2 regions of the Streptomyces kryoterrae genome follow, and region 2 is predicted to be linked to the other one. Evidence: predicted binding sites of a transcription regulator. Region 2 holds the regulator's gene; the other holds the start of a gene.

Region 1 (7,345 bases), 3.9 Mb from region 2:
CGAGCGGGACGTGGTCGTCGCCGCCGTGATGGGCGACATGCTCGCCGGCCGCACCGCCGTCTACGCCGACCTCGTCGCCTACGACGAGGTCGCCCACCACTCCGGGCCGCACAGCCGGGACGCCGAGAAGGTCCTCCAACGCCTCGACCGTTCCGCCGCGTTGATCGCGCAGATCGCCGAGCACGCACCCCGCCCGTACCGGATCGTCCTCCTCTCCGACCACGGGCAGAGTCCCGGCGAGACCTTCCGGGGGCGGTACGGGCTCGGCCTCGGCGACCTGGTCCGGGCCGGCTGCGGACTGCCCGTACCGCGCAAGGCGCGGCGCACCCACAGCGGGGCCGAGGCGCGGGCCGCCGTGCGCGCCGCGCTGCACAGGCCCGTCGAGGAGGACGACGGGCGGTACGTGCCCCCGGGCCGCCACTCCGAACCGCTGGTGCTCGCCTCCGGCAACCTCGGGCTCATCTCCTTCCCCGACGTGCATCACCGCATGACCAAGGAGGAGATCGACGCCCGCCATCCGGCGCTGCTCACCACTCTCGCGAACCATCCCGGCGTCGGCTTCGTCCTCGTCCGCAGCGAGGAGCACGGCGGGGTGGTGCTGGGCGCGCACGGCGCGGAGATCCCGGTGGACGCTCTGGACGACGAACACAGCGGTCCGCTGGCCGACTTCGGGCCCGGCGCGGCGAGCGCGGTGCGCCGTACACACTCCTTCCCGCACACCGCCGACATCATGGTCAACTCCTGGTACGACCCGGCCGAGGGTGAGGTGCTCGCCTTCGAGGAGCAGATCGGCTCGCACGGAGGGCTCGGCGGCGACCAGGGCAAACCCTTTCTGATGGCGCCCCTCGGGCTGTCGGCGGCGGTCGAGGAGGGGGAGGAGCTGGTCGGCGCCGAGCACATCCACCGCGTACTGCGGCGCTGGCTGCGCGAGTGCAACGGGCCGCAGGTGCCCCTGGGGGTTCCCGGGGACCACCGGGTCGCCTGAACACGGGCCGCCGGACCATCCGCCGCTGCCCTTGGACGCCCAACTCGCCCGCTGGTTGCACGAGTTCGTGCCCCGCCCGGAGCCCGTACGGTCGTACGCGCGCCCCTCGCGCCGTCAGTCGTTACCCCCGACATCCCGCGCGCGGGGCGGTACTTCCCGCCCGAGGAGTTCGCCCGCTGTACGTTCGGCGTGGTCCTGGACACCTCCGGGTCGACGGACCGGACGCTGCTCGGGAAGGCGCAGGGCGCGATCACCTCGTACGCCGGAGCACGGAACGTACCGGCGGCGCGGGTCGTGTTCCGCGATGCCGCCGCACACGGCGCGGGCTGTCCGCCGGTCACCGAGATCGACGGACGGGTCCGGATGCACGGGCGGCGGGACCGTGCTCCAGCCGTTCACCGCACGGGGGCCGGTCTTTCGCGTGCAGTGAGCCGGAGTGTGATCGGATGGGGCATACGGAACCCCGGCTTCGGGACCACACGCGAAAGGAAGAACCGTGGCTACCACGCGCTCTGCACACACCGTCTGGGAAGGCAACCTGCTGGAGGGCAACGGCGTTGTCACCTTCGACTCCTCAGGTGCCATCGCCGCGCAGCCCGTGACGTGGGCCTCGCGCGCCCAGGACGCGAACGGGAAGACCAGCCCCGAGGAGCTGATCGCCGCCGCCCACTCCAGCTGCTTCTCCATGGCGTTCTCGCACGCCCTGGCCGGCGCCGGAACCCCGGCCACCAAGCTGACGACCTCGGCCGACGTCGTCTTCCAGCCGGGTGAGGGCATCACCGGCATCCACCTCACCGTGGAGGGCACCGTGCCGGGCATCGACGAGGACGCCTTCGTCGCCGCCGCCGAGAGCGCCAAGGAGAACTGCCCGGTCAGCAAGGCTCTGACCGGTACGACGATCACCCTGTCGGCGAAGCTCGCCTGACGTTCGCCCACGCACCCTGCCGCGCCCCTTGCTCCGAGGGGGCGCGGCATCGTCGTTTCCGGGGTACCCCAAAGGAGGGGCCCGGAGAAAGGATTGAGAAGAAGCCGCTCAAGTTTGTGCTGGAGGGCGGGAAGCGTCCTGGCGGAAGGGGACAGCTGTGGCACGTGCGGTCGGGATCGATCTCGGGACCACGAACTCGGTGGTGGCCGTGTTGGAGGGCGGTGAGCCCACCGTCGTCGCGAACGCCGAGGGGGCGAGGACCACACCGTCCGTCGTGGCCTTTGCGAAGAACGGGGAGGTGCTCGTCGGTGAGGTCGCCAAGCGGCAGGCCGTGACGAACGTGGAGCGTACGGCCCGCTCCGTCAAGCGTCATATGGGCGACGGCGATTGGCGGTTCCCCGGGCAGGGGTCCGTCGACGGAACCCGCTACCGCGCCCAGGAACTCTCCGCGCGCGTGCTGCAGAAACTGAAGCGGGACGCGGAGTCGTATCTCGGCGAGGACGTCTCGGACGCGGTGATCACCGTGCCGGCGTACTTCGACGACTCCCAGCGGCAGGCCACCAAGGAGGCCGGGGAGATCGCCGGCCTGAAGGTGCTGCGGATCATCAACGAACCGACCGCCGCCGCCCTCGCGTACGGCCTCGACCGGGGCGAGGAGCAGACCGTGCTCGTCTTCGACCTGGGCGGCGGCACCTTCGACGTGTCGCTCCTGGAGATGGGCGACGGCGTCATCGAGGTCAAGGCGACCAACGGCGACACCCAGCTCGGCGGCGACGACTGGGACCAGCGGATCGTCGACCACCTCGTCAAACGCTTCAAGGGGCAGTACGGCATCGACCTCGCGGGCGACAAGATGGCGCTGCAACGGCTGCGCGAGGGCGCCGAGAAGGCGAAGATCGAGCTGTCGAGTGCGTCGGAGACGACGATCAACCTGCCCTACGTCACCGCCTCCGCCGACGGGCCGCTGCACCTTGAGGAGAAACTGACGCGCGCCCAGTTCCAGGAGCTCACCGCCGGCCTGCTCGACCGCTGCAAGAAGCCCTTCAGCCAGGCGATCAAGGACGCGGGCGTGCAACTCGCCGTGATCGACCATGTGATCCTGGTCGGCGGTTCGACCCGGATGCCCGCCGTCACCGAACTGGTGAAGGAACTCACCGGCAAGGAACCGCACAAGGGCGTCAACCCGGACGAGGTGGTCGCCCTCGGAGCCACCCTCCAGGCGGGCGTCATCCGCGGTGACGTGAAGGACGTCCTGCTGCTCGACGTCACCCCGCTGTCCCTCGGCATCGAGACCAAGGGCGGCATCATGACCAAGCTCATCGAGCGCAACACCACGATCCCGACCCGGCGTTCGGAGATCTTCACGACGGCCGCCGACAACCAGCCTTCCGTGGGCATCCAGGTCTACCAGGGCGAACGTGAAATCGCCGCGTACAACAAGAAGTTGGGCGTCTTCGACCTCACCGGGCTGCCGCCGGCCCCGCGAGGCGTGCCACAGGTCGAGGTCGCCTTCGACATCGACGCCAACGGGATCATGCACGTCTCGGCGAAGGACCTCGCCACCGGCCGGGAACAGAAGATGACCGTCACGGGCGGCTCGGCGCTGCACAAGGACGACATCGACCGCATGATGCGCGAGGCCGAGCAGTACGCCGACGAGGACCGCAGGCGCCGGGAGGCGGCCGAGACGCGCAACCAGGCCGAGCAACTCGTCTACCAGACCGAGAAGTTCGTGCGGGACAACGAGGAACGGGTGCCGGAGGAGGCGAAGTCCGAGGTCGCGGCGGCCGTCGCGGAGGTGAAGGGACTGCTGTCCGAGGAGACCGACATCGGTGCGCTGCGGGCGGGGGCCGAGAAGCTGGCCACCGTCAGCCAGCGAATGGGCGCGGCGATGTATTCGCAGGCCCAGCAGGAGCCTCCGGCAGAGGGACGCGGCACCCGTGACTCCGCCTCGGCGCCGGAGGACGAGGGTGTGGTGGAGGCGGAGATCGTTGATGACGAGCGGGAGGACGGGGGTGACGGGAGGGAGAGGGGGGCGTAGGCGGTTCGCGGGCCGCGGGCGCGTTGTGGCTGATCGCGCCCACGCGGCGGAGCCGCACATGGATAGCCCCGCCGCCCCTGAAGGCAGGTCCCCGCGCCCCTGGAGGGGCGCGAGGCGCCTCCTTCAGGGCTTGCGTGCCACTCCCGCGTACACCGGGACGATGCCCTCTGCCTGGGCCGCCACGTCCTCCGGGTCCGGGCGCCAGCCGTAGACGGGGATCACGCCGGGGCCCAGCAGGTCCAGGCCGTCGAAGAAGCGGTGGAACTCCGCGAGAGGGCGGGGGAAGAAGGGCGTGCCGCTGCGCCGGAAGTGCTCGGCCGCCTTCTCGATGGCCTCGGGGCTGAGGTCCGGGGTGACCTGGGAGAGGATCAGGTAGCTGCCGGGCGCGAGCGCGTCGACGTACTTCTCCAGCAGACCGTGCACGTCGTCGCCCTCGGGCTCGGCACCGAGGTAGTGGGTCAGCGCGACCAGCGACAGCGCGACGGGCCGGCTGAAGTCCAGGGACTCGCCGGCCAGGCGCAGGATCGTCTCCGGGTCGCGGGCGTCGGCGTGCACGTAATCGGTCGTACCCTCGGCCGTCCCGTGCAGCAGGGCCTGTGCGTGCCGCAGGACGATCGGGTCGTTGTCCGCGTACACCACCTTGGCGTCGGGGGCGACGCTCTGGGCGACCTGATGCAGGTTCGGCTCGGTGGGGATGCCCGTGCCGATGTCCAGGAACTGGCGGATGCCGGCCTCGGCGGCGGTCTGCGTCGCGCGTTGCATGAACCGGCGGTTGGCGCGTGCGCCGCGCAGCACCGTGCCGTCGACGGCGAGGATCTTGCGGGCCAGCTCCTCGTCCACCGGGTAGTTGTCCTTGCCGCCGAGCCACCAGTCGTAGACCCGGGCGGGGTGAGGTCTGCTCGTGTCTATGCGGGTGGGCGCGCCCTCGGGTGCGGTCATGCGGTGTGTGCTCCTCAAATGCCGTGGGTTCGTTCGGTGAGTCCTGTGGCCGGTTCTGTGGATCGGCGGGTCCGGGATCAGTAGCCGTCGCGGTACTCGGCGATGATCTCCTTGGTGCGCTGGGCCGACGCGGCACCCGCCGTCATGTGGTCCAGGACCTCCAGGTGCGAGGCCACCTCCCGGCGGGAGTCCAGATAGAGCGCACCGGTCAGGTACTCGGTGTAGACCATGTCGGGCAGTTCCGGCTCGGCGAAGCGGAACAGCTCGAAGGGCGCCGACGTGCCCGGATGCGGGCCGTCCAGGAACTCGGCGACCTGGATGGTGACATGGCCGCTCTCCGACGCGTCGAGGAGCCGGTCCAACTGGTCGCGCATGACCTGGCCGTCGATGCTCACGGGCCTTCGCAGCACGGTCTCGTCGATGATCACCCAAAGGTGGGGCGGGTGTTCGCGGGTCAGCAGCTTCTGCCGGGCCATGCGCAGCGACACATGCCGCTCGACCGCCTCGGGGCCCGTGTGCCCGATCGTCCCGGCTTCCATGACGGCGCGCGCGTACTCCGGGGTCTGCAACAGGCCGGGCACGAAGTGGGGTTCGTAGGAGCGGATCAGCCGGGCGGAGCCCTCCAGGCTCACATGCATGCTGAACCAGTCCGGCAGGACGTCGGAGAACCGCTGCCACCAGCCGGGCTCGTTCGCCTCCTCGGCCAGGTCCACGAACATGGAGACTTCGCCTTCGGGTACGCCGTACGCAGTCAACAGCACGTGTACGTACGGGATTTTGAGGGAGACCTCGGCCATCTCCATCCGCCGTACGGTCGCCGGGGCCACCCGCAGGACCCGCGCGGCCTCTTCCCGTTTCAGCCCGGCGGCCTCGCGCAGCTCCTGGAGCCGTCTCCCGAGCACCACTTGGCCCACGGTGGGCGCAGCCCGCCGCTCACTCACGCCACGCCTCCCCTACGCGCCGAAGTAACGCGAGCAGTGTGTCACGTTCCGCTGTCGGCCTGACAGGTCGGAGGCCCGGAGATTACCCGGGAGGTAATCGACCCCGGTGGGCCCGCGCGGGAGAGTGGTGGCAACGGGTTCCGGGGCGGCGCACTCCGGTCCGGAACCCGGTTCCGGTTCTGCCTCGACTTCTGCTTCGACTTCCGCCTCGACCTCGATGGAGGGGATCCGCCATGTCCGCGACCCAGTTCGCCGCGCTCGCCGCCCGGTCCACCGAACCGCCCGTGATGCTGCGCCGCTTCCTGGCGCTGGACGCCCTGGTGACCGGAGCGAACGCGGTCGCCTATCTGGTGGCGGCCGGCCCGCTCGCCCGTTTCCTCGGCGTCGGCTCGGGGCTGCTGCTCGAACTCGGCCTGGTCCTGGCCGTGTACGCCGGGGCCGTCGGATGGCTGGCCTCGCGCGGGCAGCCGGCCGTACTGGCGGTGCGGGCCGTGATCGAGGTCAACCTCGCCTGGGCAGCGGTCAGTTGCGTCGCGCTGGCGCTGTGGCTCACCCCGAGCACCGCGGGGGCGGTCTGGGCGGTGTTGCAGGCGGCCGTGGTCGCGGGATTCGCCGTGCTGCAGTACGTGTCGCTGCGGGCGAATCACTGAGAGGTCGCTTCGGCCGACTCTCAACTCATCATCGTGTGGAGGTACTTGACCGTTGCCGGGTCGGCCGGGAGGAGTGTCTCGATGGCCAGCTCGGCGACGGTGATGTCCATCGGGGTGTTGAAGGTGGAGATCGACGAGACGAAGGAGAGCACTCGGCCCTCGTGCTCGATCCGCATCGGCAGGGCGAACGCGAACGCGGATTCGGATGCGGATTCGGATGTGAACGCTGAGTCGGCCGTCCGGTCCGGCGGGCTCTCCCGTCCCTCCGGTACCGGGTACGCGGCGACCTCCTCGTACAGCGCGCGCAGCGGCTCCGAGCGGTGCAGGGCGATCTGGCGTTCCATCTGGGCGAGCAGGTGCCCGCGCCACTCCGGAAGGTTACGGATGCGCGGGGCCAGACCCTCCGGATGCAGGGTCAGGCGCATAGCGTTCAGCGGTGGTGCCAGTACGGACTCGGAGACACCGTCGAGGAGCATCAGGATGCCCCGGTTGGCGGCCAGGACGTCGTACGTGGCGTCCACCACGAACGCCGGGTAGGGCTCGTAGCCCTGGATCAACCGCTCGATGCCCTCGCGCAGGGAGTCCAGTGCCGGGTCGTCGAGCGGGGTCTGGCGGTAGCGCGGGGCGTAACCTGCCGCCAGGAGAAGGGCGTTGCGGTCCCGGACCGGGACGGCCAGGTGTTCCGCGAGCCGAAGCAGCAGTTCCTCGCTCGGGCGGGAGCGGCCCGTCTCGACGAAGCTGATGTGGCGGGCGGACGAGTCGGCCCGCAGGGCCAGTTCGAGCTGGCTGACGCGCCGCCGCTCCCGCCAGACCCGCAGCAGCGGGCCGACTCCCTCGTGGGCCCCGTGAGCCCTGAGAGCGCCG
Region 2 (7,345 bases):
CTCGGCGCGGGTGCCTTCGGGGCGGTCCTGGTGGGGGTGCTCGCGCACGGCGGGTGGGCCGGGGAATCGGGGCTGTGGTGGGTGGCGGGGGTGGCCGGGATGGTCGTACTGGGGCTGCTGAGAGTTCCCGTGTACGGGCTCCGGCGGCCTCCGGCCGCACAGTCGGCGCAGGTCAGGGCGGCATTGCGCGTAAGGAACGGATAAGAGTTGAGTGTGGTCGACTCAGCTCTGTTGACCGCGCGACGGGAGTGATGCACACTTGAGCCTGTTCCACTCAAGTCATTGCTGTTGGAGGAATTGACATGGCACGTGCGGTCGGCATCGACCTGGGCACGACTAACTCCGTCGTCAGCGTTCTGGAGGGCGGCGAGCCCACCGTCATCACCAACGCCGAGGGTGCCAGGACCACGCCGTCCGTCGTCGCCTTCGCGAAGAACGGTGAGGTGCTGGTCGGCGAGGTCGCCAAGCGCCAGGCGGTCACGAACGTCGACAGGACCATCCGGTCGGTCAAGCGCCACATGGGCACCGACTGGAAGATCGAACTCGACGGGAAGAGCTTCAACCCGCAGCAGATGAGCGCCTTCATCCTGCAGAAGCTGAAGCGCGACGCCGAGGCCTACCTGGGCGAGAAGGTCGCGGACGCGGTCATCACCGTCCCGGCCTACTTCAACGACTCCGAGCGTCAGGCGACGAAGGAGGCCGGCGAGATCGCGGGCCTGAACGTCCTGCGCATCGTGAACGAGCCGACGGCCGCCGCTCTGGCGTACGGCCTCGACAAGGACGACCAGACGATCCTCGTCTTCGACCTCGGTGGCGGCACCTTCGACGTGTCCCTCCTGGAGATCGGTGACGGCGTCGTCGAGGTGAAGGCCACCAACGGTGACAACCACCTCGGTGGTGACGACTGGGACCAGCGCGTCATGGACTACCTGGTCCAGCAGTTCCGCGCCGGGCACGGCGTGGACCTGGGCAAGGACAAGATGGCCCTCCAGCGTCTGCGCGAGGCCGCCGAGAAGGCCAAGATCGAGCTGTCCTCGTCCACCGAGACCTCGATCAACCTGCCCTACATCACGGCGTCCGCCGAGGGCCCGCTGCACCTGGACGAGAAGCTCACGCGCGCCCAGTTCCAGCAGCTGACGGCCGACCTGCTGGAGCGCTGCAAGACGCCGTTCCACAACGTCATCAAGGACGCGGGGATCAACCTCTCCGAGATCGACCACGTCGTTCTCGTCGGTGGCTCCACCCGTATGCCCGCCGTCGCCGAGCTCGTCAAGGAGCTGACCGGCGGTCAGGACGCCAACAAGGGCGTGAACCCGGACGAGGTCGTCGCCATCGGCGCCGCGCTCCAGGCCGGTGTCCTCAAGGGCGAGGTCAAGGACGTCCTGCTCCTCGACGTGACGCCGCTGTCCCTCGGTATCGAGACCAAGGGAGGGATCATGACGAAGCTCATCGAGCGCAACACCACGATCCCGACCAAGCGTTCCGAGATCTTCACGACGGCCGAGGACAACCAGCCGTCCGTCCAGATCCAGGTCTACCAGGGCGAGCGCGAGATCGCGGCGTACAACAAGAAGCTCGGGATGTTCGAGCTGACCGGCCTGCCGCCGGCGCCGCGCGGCGTGCCGCAGATCGAGGTCGCCTTCGACATCGACGCCAACGGCATCATGCACGTCACGGCCAAGGACCTCGGCACGGGCAAGGAACAGAAGATGACCGTCACCGGTGGCTCCTCGCTGCCGAAGGACGAGGTCGACCGCATGCGCCAGGAGGCCGAGCAGTACGCGGACGAGGACCACCGTCGCCGCGAGGCCGCCGAGAGCCGCAACCAGGGCGAGCAGCTCGTCTACCAGACGGAGAAGTTCCTCAAGGACAACGAGGACAAGGTCCCCGGCGACATCAAGATCGAGGTCGAGGCCTCGATCGAGGAGCTGAAGGCCGCGCTCAAGGGCGAGGAGACGGCGGAGATCCGTACGGCGACCGAGAAGGTCGCGGCCGTCTCGCAGAAGCTCGGCCAGGCGATGTACGCCGACGCCGCCGCGGCGCAGGCCGCCGGTGACGACGTGCCCGGCGCCGAGGCCCCGAAGGCCGACGACGACGTGGTGGATGCCGAGATCGTCGACGACGAGCGCAAGGACGGTGTCGCGTGACGGAGGAGACTCCGGGCTTCGACGAGAAGCCCGACGTCCCTTCCGGCGCCACCCCCGACGACGCCGAGCCGAAGGCCGCCCCCTCTTCGGAGGGGGCGGCCCCGGCCGGGGACGCAGCAGCAGCACAGGTCGCCGGCCTGACGGCCCAGCTGGACCAGGTACGTACGGCGCTCGGAGAGCGCACGGCGGATCTCCAGCGGCTCCAGGCCGAGTATCAGAACTACCGCCGCCGGGTCGACCGGGACCGGGTCGTGGTCAAGGAGATCGCCATCGCGAGCCTCCTGACCGAACTCCTGCCCGTGCTCGACGACATCGGTCGCGCGAGGGAACACGGCGAACTGGTCGGCGGGTTCAAGTCCGTCGCCGAGTCGCTGGAGACCGTCGCCGCGAAGATGGGCCTGCAGCAGTTCGGCAAGGAGGGCGAGCCCTTCGACCCGATGATCCACGAGGCCCTGATGCACTCGTACGCGCCGGACGTCACCGAGACGACCTGCGTGGCGATCCTGCAGCCGGGCTACAAGTTCGGCGAGCGCAACCTGCGTCCCGCGAGGGTCGCGGTGGCCGAGCCCCAGCCCGGGGCGCAGGCCGGCACGGAGTCGGGCGACACGGCGGACGGCAAGGAGAGCGGTGGCCCGGAAGAGGGCTGACGTGAGCATTGACGCAGGAAGGGAGGGACGTCGGGGATGAGCACCAAGGACTTCATCGAGAAGGACTTCTACAAGGTCCTCGGCGTCCCCAAGGACGCCACCGAGGCCGAGATCAAGAAGGCGTACCGGAAACTCGCCCGCGAGTTCCACCCGGACGCCAACAAGGGCAACGCCAAGGCCGAGGAGCGCTTCAAGGAGATCTCCGAGGCGAACGACATCCTCGGCGACCCCAAGAAGCGCAAGGAATACGACGAGGCCCGCGCCCTCTTCGGCAACGGCGGCTTCCGCCCGGGCCCGGGCGCGGGCGGCGGCTCCTTCAACTTCGACCTGGGTGACCTCTTCGGCGGTGGCGCCCCGGGCGGGGCCGGGTCCGGCTCCGGTGCGGGCGGCTTCGGCGGCGGCATCGGAGATGTCTTCGGCGGCCTGTTCAACCGGAGCGGCGGCACCACTCGTACGCAGCCCAGGCGCGGCCAGGACATCGACACCGAGGTCACGCTGAGCTTCACGGAGGCGGTGGACGGCGCGACGGTCCCGTTGCGCATGACGTCCCAGTCACCGTGCAAGGCGTGCTCGGGCACCGGCGACAAGAACGGCACGCCGCGCGTGTGCCCGACGTGTGTCGGGACCGGCCAGGTGGCGCGCGGTTCGGGCGGCGGTTTCTCCCTGACCGACCCCTGCCCGGACTGCAAGGGCCGGGGTCTGATCGCGGAGCACGCCTGCCTGGTGTGCAGCGGCTCCGGGCGCGCCAAGTCCTCCCGGACGATGCAGGTGCGTATCCCGGCGGGCGTGGCGGACAACCAGCGCATCCGCCTGCGCGGCAAGGGAGCGCCGGGCGAGCGCGGCGGCCCGGCGGGCGACCTGTACGTCACCGTCCATGTCGACGCCCACCCGGTCTTCGGCCGCAGGGAGGACAACCTCACGGTGACGGTGCCGGTGACGTTCGTCGAGGCGGCACTCGGCGGCGAGGTCAGGGTCCCGACCCTGAGCGGCCCGCCGGTCACCCTGAAGCTGCCCCCGGGCACGCCCAACGGGCGCACGATGCGCGCGCGGGGCAAGGGCGCGGTCCGCAAGGACGGCACCCGGGGCGATCTGCTGGTCACCGTCGAGGTGAGTGTCCCGACGGAGCTGACGGGGAAGGCTCGTGACGCACTGGAGGCGTATCGCGAGGCGACCGCGGACGAGGATCCGCGGGCGGAGCTGTTCGAGGCAGCGAAGGGAGCTTGACCGAGATGGACGGTCGTCGACGCAATCCGTATGAACTGACCCACGAGACACCGGTCTACGTCATCTCGGTGGCGGCCCAGCTCTCGGGCCTGCACCCGCAGACCCTGCGCCAGTACGACCGCCTGGGCCTGGTCTCCCCCGACCGCACCGCCGGCCGGGGCCGCCGCTACTCGGCCCGCGACATCGACCTGCTCCGTACGGTGCAGGCACTGTCGCAGGACGAGGGCATCAACCTGGCCGGCATCAAGCGGATCATCGAACTGGAGAACCAGGTGGCTGCTCTGCAGTCGCGGGTGGCGGAGATGGAGTCCGCGCTGGACGGGGCGGCGGCTGCCATGCAGCAACGGGAGGCGGCGGTTCACGCCTCGTACCGGCGGGATCTGGTGCCTTACCAGGAGGTCCAGCAGACCAGTGCGTTGGTGGTCTGGCGCCCGAAGCGGCAGCAGTCGGACTGAGGCGCACACGCGGCGCGTGACACGTGGCATGCCGAAGGGGCTGGGAGGTGAGCAACCTCCCAGCCCCTTCGCGTGTGTGCGGGCTTGTTGAGCCACAGCGCCATAGCGCCGAATGTGTGGCCTGGGTCCGGGCGTCGACGGTCGTCGCGGTGACGTCTGCGCTGGCTGCCGACTGGTTGCCGGCCTTGTCGTACGCGCGTATCTCGTAGGCGTACGCCCCACCGGTCTTCGGGAGTACGGAGTCCGTGTACGTGGTGGCGGCGGTCGCGGTGGTCGTCGCGAGGGGCTTGGGGCCGAACGAACTCCCGCTCAGGGTGCGGTAGATCCGATAGCCCGCGAGGTCCAGCTCCTTGTTCTTCGCCCAGGTGAGCTTGGCCTTGCCCGTCGCCTTGTCGTACGTGACGGAGGGGCCCGTCGGGGCGAGGGGCTTGACCTTGTCGACGCTCGCCGAAGTGCGGGGTGTGTAGGCGAAGTTGACGTTCGCGTTGCCCGTCCAGGCGGCGTAGTCGACGCGCAGGGTGTGCTTGCCGGACGGAATCGTGAGGTCTACCTTGACCTTGCCGTCCAGGTACACCCGGATGCCGTCCTGCGGGGCGGCGGTGAAGGCGAACGGCCCGCCCGATCCGAAGTCCCGCGTCACCGTCCACCGCACGCCGAAGTTGTCCTTCGGGAGCCCGGTGGCGGGGGCTTTCGCGCCCCAGTTCTCGGCGATGGTGGTGTCACAGTCCGTCTTCTTCGGGGTGCCGGAGAAGGTGGTGTTCGCGAAGAACTGGCGCTTGCAGGCGGGGGAGGCGCACGTGACCGTGGCCGCCGAGGCGGTCGCGGCGGCGGCGACCGCGGTGAGCAGTCCGCCGGCGGTGGCGAGCACGGCAGCGGTCGCGGCGGTGCTCCTCGCGGCCCCGGTGACCCTCGTACGTCTGGCTGAGATCATTCGGTCCTTCGCATCCTTCGCATCCATCGCGTCCGTTCGGGAACGGCGAAATCCAGCCGTCGATGATCAGGATTCGTGAGCAACGCGCTTGGTTGTACCGATCTCGGACGGTGCCTGGACGGGTCCCGGACAGGTCTTCGCGCACTCGGTCCGGGCACTTGGGGAGGGTGTGCGAAGGCTGTTTGTGCGGACTTCCGCCACTTCTTCACGTAGGCGACGGAGTGTGATGTTGCCCTCCGGATGAGTAGTTCCGCTTGACGCGTGCGGGCTCGCCCGCGTTGTCTTTTCAGACACATGGGCCGCACTGTTGCATCCACGTCCTAAAAGCACCTGAAGTGAGCACCCGAATGTTTCGTCTGACTCGTCCGGCTCGTCCGATTCACATGAGTCGCGTGGCTCGTTTGCGTCGTTCCGCCACGGCCGTGGCCGCCTCCGTGGTCACGGTCTCCCTTGCCGCGGGCTGCGGCGCACTCGACGCCAGTGGTCAGGCCGCTGAGGCGACCCCCACCAAGGGCAACGACATCACGGTGGGCCTGCTGCTTCCGGAGACGGCGAACACCCGGTACGAGAAGTTCGACTACCCGATCATCAAGAGCAAGGTCGAGTCGCTCACCAGCGGCCAGGGCAAGGTCGACTACGCCAACGCCGGGGCGGACTCCGCCAAGCAGGCCAGGCAGTTGCAGCAGATGATCGACGACAAGGTCGACGTCCTGCTCCTCGACGCCGTGGACGCGCACGCCATCGCCGGCGAGGTCAAGAAGGCCAAGGACGCCGGGATCCCGGTCATCGCGTACGACAGGCTGGCCGAAGGCCCCATCGACGCGTACATCTCCTTCGACAACGAACTCGTCGGCGAGGTGCAGGGACGTTCCCTCCTGGAGGCCCTCGGCGGTGGGGACAACGTCTCGCAGAAGATCGTCATGATGAACGGGTCGGTGACCGACCCGAACGCCGCGCAGTTCAAGGAGGGCGCCCTCTCCGAGCTGAACGGCAAGGTGACGATCGCGGAGTCCTTCGACACCAAGGACTGGAAGCCGGAGAACGCCGAGGCGAACATGACGAAGGCGATCGCCGCGATCGGCGCGGACGACATCGCCGGCGTCTACTCCGCCAACGACGGCATGGCGGGCGGCATCATCGACGCCCTGGAGGCCGCGGGTGTCACCAAGCTGCCGCCGATCACCGGGCAGGACGCCGAACTGGCCGCCGTGCAGCGGATCATCGCCGGCGAGCAGTACATGAGCGTCTACAAGTCGTACCCGCAGGAGGCCCAGACGGCGGCCGAGATGGCCGTCGCCCGCATCCAGGGCCGCGACATCCAGTTCGACGCCCTCACCCGGGACAAGGTCGACAGCCCCACGACCAAGAACGTCCCCTCCCAGCTGGTGAGCGTCGTCGCCCTGACGAAGGCCAACATCAGGAGCACGGTCATCGAGGACGGCATCTACAAGGTGTCCGACATCTGCACCGCGAAGTTCGAGGCCGACTGCGAGGCCCTCGGGCTGAAGTAGCCGCACACCGTCCGCAGGCGTGGCGCGCACCCCGAGGTGCGCGCCACGCCTGCGGACGGGTCATTTCAGGCCACCCGCGTGAACTCCACCGTCACCTCCGGCGGCCCCCCGGCCACCCCCCGGTACACGCCCTTGTGCGGTGTCACGTCGTCGTAGTCGCGTCCCCGGCCGACCACCACATGGGACTCGTCGGCGCGCGTCCGGTTCGTCGGGTCGTAGCCGCACCAGTCGCCCGCCCAGTACTCCACCCAGGCGTGGGACTGGCCCTCCACCGGGCGGTGCAGCTCCGCCTCCCGCTCGGGGTGGAGGTAGCCGGAGACATAGCGGGTGGGCAGGCCGAGGCCCCGCAGCAGCGCGATCGTCACATGGGCGATGTCCTGGCAGACGCCCGCGCCCTGCTCCCACGCCTCCGCCGCCGACGTGTTCACGC

The links. Region 2 encodes HspR, which represses chaperone genes until heat shock. Its sites were predicted from a motif close to TTGAGNNNNNNNNNCTCAA; they were not measured.
Region 1: the regulator HspR is predicted to act here: its motif matches at 2,004-2,022, upstream of dnaK (molecular chaperone DnaK).

Annotation. Positions count from the first base shown of each region.
Region 1 is NZ_CM133358.1:1,658,336-1,665,680, reverse strand. Features, by position in the region: gene ACW4TU_RS06855 (alkaline phosphatase family protein) at 1-985, shown strand, start outside; partial or broken gene ACW4TU_RS06850 (DUF2201 family putative metallopeptidase) at 1,002-1,415, shown strand; gene ACW4TU_RS06845 (OsmC family protein) at 1,482-1,910, shown strand; gene dnaK (molecular chaperone DnaK) at 2,068-3,951, shown strand; gene ACW4TU_RS06835 (SAM-dependent methyltransferase) at 4,075-4,890, opposite strand; gene ACW4TU_RS06830 (helix-turn-helix domain-containing protein) at 4,968-5,831, opposite strand; gene ACW4TU_RS06825 (hypothetical protein) at 6,065-6,481, shown strand; gene ACW4TU_RS06820 (helix-turn-helix domain-containing protein) at 6,502-7,345, opposite strand, start outside.
Region 2 is NZ_CM133358.1:5,534,973-5,542,317, forward strand. Features, by position in the region: gene ACW4TU_RS24320 (MraY family glycosyltransferase) at 1-204, shown strand, start outside; gene dnaK (molecular chaperone DnaK) at 303-2,147, shown strand; gene grpE (nucleotide exchange factor GrpE) at 2,144-2,794, shown strand; gene dnaJ (molecular chaperone DnaJ) at 2,831-4,018, shown strand; gene ACW4TU_RS24340 (heat shock protein transcriptional repressor HspR) at 4,024-4,473, shown strand; partial or broken gene ACW4TU_RS24345 (PA14 domain-containing protein) at 4,592-5,404, opposite strand; gene ACW4TU_RS24350 (sugar ABC transporter substrate-binding protein) at 5,788-6,915, shown strand; gene ACW4TU_RS24355 (transglutaminase family protein) at 6,981-7,345, opposite strand, start outside.